Regions from separate parts of the Neisseria weixii genome, predicted to be linked through region 1. Evidence: predicted binding sites of a transcription regulator. Region 1 holds the regulator's gene; each other region holds the start of a gene.
What was found. The regulator FNR, encoded in region 1, switches genes on or off when oxygen is low (the NO sensors DNR and NnrR bind a similar motif). The targets are predictions, from matches to a motif close to TTGATNNNNATCAA.
Positions count from the first base shown of each region.

Region 2: a site for FNR is predicted at 1,020-1,033, ahead of ACFPVS_RS12585 (ATP synthase subunit I). Genes of this name have one in related genera too.
Region 3: a site for FNR is predicted at 928-941, ahead of pflB (formate C-acetyltransferase). Genes of this name have one in related genera too.
Region 4: a site for FNR is predicted at 705-718, ahead of ACFPVS_RS09980 (formate/nitrite transporter family protein). Genes of this name have one in related genera too.

Region 1 is NZ_JBHSPY010000031.1:23,813-26,021, reverse strand. It holds gene ACFPVS_RS11510 (CysB family HTH-type transcriptional regulator) at 1-445, shown strand, start outside; gene fnr (fumarate/nitrate reduction transcriptional regulator Fnr) at 520-1,254, opposite strand; gene hemN (oxygen-independent coproporphyrinogen III oxidase) at 1,403-2,209, shown strand, end outside.
Region 2 is NZ_JBHSPY010000041.1:6,233-8,441, reverse strand. It holds gene ACFPVS_RS12590 (ParB/RepB/Spo0J family partition protein) at 54-914, shown strand; gene ACFPVS_RS12585 (ATP synthase subunit I) at 1,299-1,652, shown strand; gene atpB (F0F1 ATP synthase subunit A) at 1,642-2,209, shown strand, end outside.
Region 3 is NZ_JBHSPY010000005.1:52,656-54,864, forward strand. It holds gene pflB (formate C-acetyltransferase) at 1-799, opposite strand, end outside; gene ACFPVS_RS04610 (adenylosuccinate synthase) at 1,067-2,209, opposite strand, start outside.
Region 4 is NZ_JBHSPY010000022.1:18,418-20,626, forward strand. It holds gene pntB (Re/Si-specific NAD(P)(+) transhydrogenase subunit beta) at 1-633, shown strand, start outside; gene ACFPVS_RS09980 (formate/nitrite transporter family protein) at 770-1,567, shown strand; gene ACFPVS_RS09985 (formate dehydrogenase subunit gamma) at 1,659-2,209, opposite strand, start outside.

The DNA of each region.
Region 1 (2,209 bases):
CGTGGTAGTGCCGAAAAACCATCCTTTGCTGGATTGTAGGAATCCGCTCAGCATTGAAGATTTAGCCAGCTTTCCACTGATTACTTATGAATTTGCTTTCCATTCCGGCAGCAGCATTGCACGTGCCTTTAGCAAAGCCAAGCTGGAGCAGCCGGAGGTAGCTTTGGCTGCAGCCGATGCCGATGTATTGAAAACGTATGTCAAACTGGGCTTGGGCGCGGGCTTGATGGCGAAAATGGCTTACGATCCGCAAGCCGATCAGGATTTGGAATTGATTGATGTCGCCCACCTGTTTGAACCGTCACCCACATGGATTGCCATCCGTTCCGATACTTATTTGCGCGGCTATACTTATGACTTTATCAAAATGTTCGCCCCGCACTTAAACCGCGAAACCATCGATCGTATTTTGTATGCGCCGATTGTGGAAGATTTTTCTATTTAAAGCGTTCATATTTGCTTAAAATATCAAAAGGCCGTCTGAAGTTTCAAACCGGCCTTTCTTTTAATGTCCAAGCCTTACATAGCATGCGCACAGCCAGACACCATTTTTTTCAAAGCCCGCGAATCAAGAATCTTGATATGCTTGTGTTCCACTTCAATCAAACCTTCGTGATGGAACTTCGACAGCGTGCGGCTGACAGTTTCCAATTTCAAACCCAAATAGCTGCCGATTTCCTCACGCGACATGCGCAAAATGAAATCATTGGCGGCAAAACCGCGCGAATACAAACGATTCGACAAATTCAACAAAAACGCAGCCAATCGCTCTTCGGCACGCATATTACCCAACAACAGCATCACGCCTTGATCACGTACAATCTCGCGGCTCATTAAGCGGAAAAAATGGGTTTGCAGACTTGGAATGTTTTGCCCTAACTCTTCCATATGTGCAAACGGTAATTCACACACTTCGCTGTCTTCCAAGGCCACGGCATCACAGCTATGAACATGCGAACAAATGCCGTCCATGCCGATCAACTCACCCGACATAAAGAAACCGGTTACTTGGTCGCGACCGTCTTGGCTTGCCACTGTGGTTTTAAAAAAACCGGCACGAATGGTAAACAAAGAAGTAAACGGCTCGCCGGCACGGAACAGATACTCGCCTTTTTTCAGACGGCGGCTCTGACGGATAACGGCATCCAATTGGGAAAATTCGTTAGGCATCAGACCAACGGGCAAACAAAGTTCACGCAAGGAACACGTGGAACACAGTGCTTTCAATTGATGTGTAGAATTGTGTGCGGCCATAAAACAAACACCTTTGTTATAAAACTTCTTGTTCTGACTGAGCTTCCCTTGACTCATATCAAGACAGGTTTATCATAATGTGGCATTCTAGCAAACTAAATCGAGTTTTACTAATTCGTTAAACAAAATATAACACAACACGACCATCATGAAAATAATCCCGATACAAAACAACGAACTACCAGAATTCGACCGCGATTTAATTGCCAAGCTTCCGACAAGCGGCCCACGCTATACTTCCTACCCCACCGCCGACCGCTTCCACGATGGTTTCCGCGAAGCCGAATACACCCATGCGCTGCATTTACGCGGTCTGGGCGCGCTCAATAAGCCTTTATCGCTTTATATTCACATTCCGTTTTGCAATACCATTTGCTATTACTGCGGCTGCAACAAAATCATCACCAAAGACAAAATCCGCGCCGATGCTTATATTGAGTATCTCGAGCGTGAAATGGAACTGCTCGCCCCGCATCTCAACGGCCGTCATCAATTGGCGCAACTTCACTTCGGCGGCGGCACCCCGACTTTTTTAAGCGACGACCAGCTTGAGCGTGTGTTTAAGATGATTCGCAAGCATTTCCAACTCATGCCCAACGGTGAATACTCCATCGAAATCGACCCGCGCAAAGTCAGCCGCGAAACGGTACACAACCTCGGCAAACTCGGCTTCAACCGCATGAGCGTAGGCATTCAGGATTTCGACCCGAAAGTGCAAGAAGCGGTCAACCGCATTCAAAGCTTTGAAGAAACCAAAGAGGTGATTGATGCCGCGCGCAAAGCCGGCTTCAAATCCGTCAGCGTCGATTTGATTTACGGCCTGCCGCATCAATCGGTAGAAAGCATGAAAGCCACCATCGATACCGTGCTCAGCCTCGATCCCGACCGTTTGGCACTGTATCACTATGCCCACCTGCCCCATATTTTCAAACCGCAACGCCGCATCGATACCAAT
Region 2 (2,209 bases), on a different contig from region 1:
ATAAGGCCGTCTGAAAGCGCTGTTTTGGCGCCGTTAAAATAAAGGATAACAATATGGCAAAAATGAAAGGCGGTTTGGGCCGCGGTTTAGATTCCTTGATTTCCAATGGGGTGGACAACAGTACCAGCGACCGCCTGACCTCCGTCGACATCAGCGATATCCAGCCCGGCCGCTATCAGGCGCGTGTGCAGATGGATGACGAAGCGCTGCAAGAGTTGGCCGATTCGATTAAAGCGCAAGGCGTGATTCAGCCGGTGATTGTGCGCGAACACGGTTTGTCGCAATACGAATTGATTGCAGGCGAACGCCGTTGGCGCGCGTCGCAATTGGCCGGATTGACTGAAATTCCGGTAGTGATCAAAACCATCAGCGACGAAACCGCGCTGGCGATGGGTTTGATCGAAAACCTGCAACGTGAAAACCTGAATCCGATTGAGGAAGCACAAGGCTTGAAACGCTTGGTCGATGAATTCGGTTTGACGCATGAAACCGTGGCTAAGGCCGTCGGCAAAAGCCGCAGCGCAATTTCCAACAGTTTGCGTTTGCTGAGCTTACCCGAGCCGGTGCAGGATATGCTATACCACCGCCACTTGGAAATGGGGCATGCGCGCGCATTGTTGACGCTGCCGGTAGTTGAGCAGTTGGAATTGGCGCAAAAAGCAGTGAAAAACGGCTGGTCAGTGCGCGAAGTAGAGCGCCGCAGTCAGTTGGCGCATCAAAGCAAAGAAGTCGAGCCGAAGAAAACCATCAGCCCTGATGTTCGGCGTTTGAATGACGTATTGACCGAGCGTTTGGGCGTGAATGCCGAAATCAAAACCACCAATCAGAAAAAAGGCAAAATCGTGTTGCATTTCGACACGCCCGAAACATTTGAATATCTGCTGAAACAATTGGGCATTCAATACGAAGCGTAACCTTTATTTCAGAGGCGAGGCCAAAAAATTTTAAGTAAACTGTTTCTTTTACACAAAAAAATGATAATTAAGGCCGTCTGAAATTTCAAACGGCCTTATTAAAATCTGATTGAAATCAAAGGGATTATTTGAAGTTGAGGGATGGAATATGTTAGGTGTTTATAAATTGTTGTATTTCAAGATTAATAAGCATGTAACAATGTGTAATTTGTGTTAAAATCTTCACGGAATAGCAATTGCCAAACTGCCAAACAGAGAACTTTTCTTAAATTGACATATCCTCAAATAATAACGTTTCACAAAGCTTAACAATCGCTTGACGACATAGCACTTCTTGATTATAGTAGCCTCGCTTTAGTATTGTGGCTCAATCGCCTTAAAAATATGAAGCAAATTTTAATTTTACAAGTGATTGTCTTGCTTGCAGTTTCTGCCTTAAGTGCAATAATTGTAGGCAAAAGCGGTTTTTGGTCGGCCTTGGTCGGCGGAATCACGTATCTCATCCCTTCATCTATTGCAGTTTTACTTTTAAAGCTTGTTAAAAATAATCCTTATCTGCAAAGCAGGATGTTTATTTTTGGAGAAGTTTTAAAAGTAGTGCTGTCGCTGGTGTTGATGCTGATTGTGTTTGCAATTTGGCATGAATCGCTGGTTTTTCTTCCGTTTTTCTTCGGATTGCTCGGCGTCAGCCATTTGGTTTTTTTGTATTACTTGAGAGTTAAAGACTATGGCAGGTGAATCTATGACCGCTGCCGACTACATCAAGCACCACTTGCAAAGCTTGACCAGTTTGTCGGACGTAACCCAAGGCCAAGGCCTGAAAAATATTGCTGATTTCTCTTACATCAACTTGGATGCAATTTTCTTTGCCGTCGTGTTGGGAATTATCGGTAGCTTTATCTTATGGCGTGGTGCCAGGAAAGCAACAGCCGGCGTGCCCGGCCGCTTTCAAGCTGCGGTAGAAATCCTGTTTGAATTTGTGGATGATATGTGTAAAAGCATTATCCATAATGAGCAGTCCCGCAAAGCCGTTGCGCCATTGGGTTTGACCTTGTTTGTATGGATTTTCCTGATGAATGCCATGGACTTGCTGCCGGTTGATTTGTTGCCAGTCGCCTGGCAGGGTATTACCGGTGATCATCATGCATTATTGCGTGTCGTACCTACCGCTGATTTGAATACCACGCTGGCATTGGCTATCGGTGTCTTGATTATCTGTATTTACTACAATGTTAAAATTAAAGGCTTCGGCGGTTGGATGCACGAAATGTTCAGCGCGCCGTTTGGTGCGAAAT
Region 3 (2,209 bases), on a different contig from region 1:
CAGCAGCCAAGTAAGCGAAGTAAGTCCACTGAATCGCTTCTTGCGCATTGCTCGCCGGTTTAGAAATATCGTAGCCATAAGACGCTGCCATTTCTTTCATTTGCGCCAAGGCATTGTATTGGTCGTTGATTTCTTCGCGGCGGCGGATTACTTCCTCCAAATTCACGCCGTTTTCCAAATCTGCTTGCAACGAGTTGTATTGATTTAGCTTGTCTCTCATCAAGAAATCAATACCGTATAAAGCCACACGGCGGTAGTCGCCAATAATACGGCCGCGACCATAGGCATCAGGCAAACCGGTAATCACGCCTGATTTGCGGCAACGGCGGATATCAGGGGTATATACGTCAAACACACCTTGGTTGTGTGTTTTACGGTATTTGGTGAAGATTTCTTCGACTTCAGGATTCAAATCAACGTTATAGACCTTACACGCATCTTTCACCATTTTCAGACCGCCAAACGGCATGATGGCACGTTTCAAAGGCTCATCAGTTTGCAAGCCAACGATGGTCTCCAAATCTTTATCAATATAACCCGGCGCATGACTGGTGATGCCGGAAACCACTTGCGCATCGATTTTGTAAGGCTCATGGGTGCGGTTTTCGACTTTGATGCCTTCCATTACTTCTGCCCACAATTTAGTAGTGGCTTCAGTAGCTGGCGCTAAGAAGCCGGCATCACCCTCATAAGGCGTGTAGTTTTTTTGAATAAAATCACGGACATTTACATTGGTTTCCCAGTCACCGCTTATAAAGCCCTCCCAGCCTAATGGGCGTTCTTGTACATCAGCAGACATATCAAACTCCTGTTTTAAATAAAGTAAAATCTAAAGCAAACTAGATAATTTATATATGTAAGAATAGCACTTTTTAAGATGAAAAGGTAGGAACAAAAAATGAAATAAAACTACTTATCCAGTTCGATTTGATTTACATCAAGTCCGATTGCAGCTACTTAAAACTACATTTGGATTACCCTGAAATTTTCTAAAAATCAGCGTAGAATAAAACAATCCAGCCCTTAAAATCTTGTCGATTTTAAGGGCTGGATTTCAGACGGCCTGTTATGCAAACGGATGGTGCAACACAATAGTCTCTTCACGATCAGGGCCGGTCGAAACAATCGCTACCGGCGCACCGCAGATTTCCTCAATGCGCTTCAGATAGGCTTTGGCATTCTGCGGCAAAGCATCGTATTCTTTCATACCGAAAGTCGATTCCGTCCAACCCGGCATCGTTTCAAAAATCGGCTTGCACAATTCCACTGCATCCGAACCGCAAGGCAGGATGTCAGTTTTGCTGCCGTCCGGCAATTCATAGCCTACGCAGATATTGATTTCCTCGATACCGTCCATCACATCCAATTTCGTGATACACATACCGGAAATACCGTTTACCTGAATAGAGCGTTTCAAAGCCGCCGCATCAAACCAACCGCAGCGGCGTGCGCGACCGGTAACCGAGCCAAACTCATGACCGCGCTCGGCCAAACCTGCACCTACTTCGCAGAACAACTCTGTCGGGAACGGACCCGAACCCACGCGTGTGGTATACGCTTTCACGATGCCCAACACATAATCCAACATTTGTGGACCTACACCTGCACCGGCAGAAGCTGCACCGGCCAAGCAGTTAGATGAAGTCACAAACGGGTAAGTGCCGTAGTCGATGTCAAGCAAAGTACCTTGCGCACCTTCAAACAGCAATTTTTCACCGGCTTGTGATTTATCGTTCAACACGCGTGATACATCCGTAATCATTGGCACAATGCGCGGTGCTACTTGCTCAATCACCGCCATCACATCTTCCGCTTTTACCGGCTCTGCACCATGCAAATGCTGCAACTGCACATTGTAATAAGCCAAAATCGCTTCTAATTTTTCAGGGATTTTGTCCAGATTCAGCAGATCACCGACGCGAATCGCGCGGCGTGCCACTTTGTCTTCATAAGCAGGACCGATACCGCGACCGGTGGTGCCGATTTTCGCTTTGCCACGAGACGCTTCACGCGCTTGATCCAAAGCGATGTGATAAGGCAGAATCAAAGGTGAAGTCGGCGCAATTTTCAGACGGCCTTCTACATTTTTGACACCGGCGGCGTTCAATTCGTCGATTTCACCCAATAATGCTTCCGGCGAAACCACCACACCTGAGCCGATAAAGCAATCCAGTTGTTCATGCAAAATACCGCTTGGAATCAGGCGCAA
Region 4 (2,209 bases), on a different contig from region 1:
TCGTATATCATGTGTAAAGCCATGAACCGCTCGTTTATTTCGGTGATTGCCGGCGGCTTCGGCACCGACGGCACCTCTGCCGCCGCAGGCAGCGAAGAAGTGGGCGAATACCGCGAAGCCAAGCCTGCCGAAGTGGCAGAAATGCTGAAAAACGCCTCGAGCGTCATCATTACCCCGGGCTACGGCATGGCGGTGGCACAGGCGCAATATCCGGTGGCCGAAATCACCGAGCTTCTGCGTAAAAACGGCACCGAAGTGCGCTTCGGCATCCACCCCGTTGCCGGCCGTCTGCCCGGCCATATGAACGTGTTGCTGGCCGAGGCCAAAGTACCTTACGACATCGTATTGGAGATGGATGAAATCAACGACGATTTCCCCGACACCGACGTGGTGCTGGTGATCGGCGCCAACGATACGGTCAACCCCGCCGCACAAACCGACCCCAATTCGCCGATTGCCGGCATGCCGGTGTTGGAAGTGTGGAAAGCCAAAGAAGTGGTGGTGTTCAAACGCTCGATGAACACCGGCTACGCAGGTGTGCAAAACCCGCTCTTTTTCAACGAAAACAGCGTGATGTGCTTCGGCGATGCCAAGAAAACCGTTGATGATATTTTGGCCGAACTGAAAAAATAAGCCGAAACCGACTTGAGGCCGTCTGAAACGTTTCAGACGGCCTCATTACATGGAATAACAAAAATACACCCTTGAGTTATATCAAGCGCGACAGCGTTTCACCACCGTAAAATAACGCTTATATTCAATACGGACAATAAACATGAGTGATTTATATCCACATGAAATCCTGCGCGCCACCGCTGATAAAGGCGTCGCAAAAGGCAATGGTGACGCGCTGCAACTCAGCGTCTTGGGCTTTTTGGGTGGTGCATTTATTTCCATCGGCTATCTGGCCTACATCCGCGTAGTCGGCGGCATGCCGGAAGAAATGGGCAGCTTGGCCACCTTGCTCGGCGCGGCTGTTTTCCCCATCGGCCTGATTTGTATTTTATTGGGTGGCGCGGAACTAATTACCAGCAATATGATGGTGCTGCCAGTGGCCCTGATGATGAAAAAGATTACTGCTGCTCAATGGATGCGCAACTGGCTGATTGTATCGTTGACAAATGTACTCGGCGCATTTTTTGTAGCTTGGTTTTTCGGCCATTTTTTGGGCTTGACCGAAGGTCATTACCTACACGAAACCATTACCGTGGCAAAAACCAAAGTCTCGGCAGACTTTGCACATGCTTTCGTGTCCGGCATTGGTTGTAACTGGATGGTGGCGATGGGTGCGTGGCTGTGCTACGGCGCGCATACTTACGGTGGCAAGATTTTGGCGATTTGGTTTCCAATTATGATTTTCGTGTTAATCGGTTTTCAACACGTTGTTGCCAACATGTTTGTCATTCCGGCTGCGATTTGGGGCGGTGCCGATATTTCTTGGGCGCAGTTTATGCACAATATGGTGTCGGTTTACTTGGGTAATGCGGTCGGTGGCTCAATATTTGTCGGTATGCTTTATGTGTTGGCTTACCGAAAGCAAGCAGAAGCAGCTGATTCTACGCATTGATAAAACGATTAAAAAGGCCGTCTGAAAAATATTTTTCAGACGGCCTTTTGCTATGCAGCACCCTAAATTATTCTGGCGCTATCCTAAGCTTTTATAGCTTGTGTTGCTGGTTGACATCTGTGATTGACGTTTCAACCGGTTTTTCATCGGTTTTGGCCATCACTTCACGATACCATCTCGGGTGGTGTTTTTTCGCCCATTGTTGCGAAACCACGCCCTCGGTCATAGCACGAACCGTGCCTTTAACCCAAATAGCTGCATAAACGTGCACGATAATACCGGCAATCAAGACAATCGCAGCACCGGCATGGAACAGCAACGCCAAACGAATCACCGAAATCGGGAACATCTCGGCAAAATACGGACGCCATGCGATGACACCAGTAATCACCAACACCAGCATACAAGCCGTCATTAACCAAAACATGCCTTTCTGACCGCCATTGTATTTGCCGACATCACCCACTTCATGGCCTTTCAAAATGGTGGTCACCGACTTCATCCATTTCACATCCTCTTTATCAAAGAAGTTGAATTTCCAATAACGGAAAAATTGAATGAAAAAGCCGATAAACATCACCACGCCGATAAACGGGTGCAAAATCCGCGCCAATTGCGACGTACCAAAAATACCGGTCAACC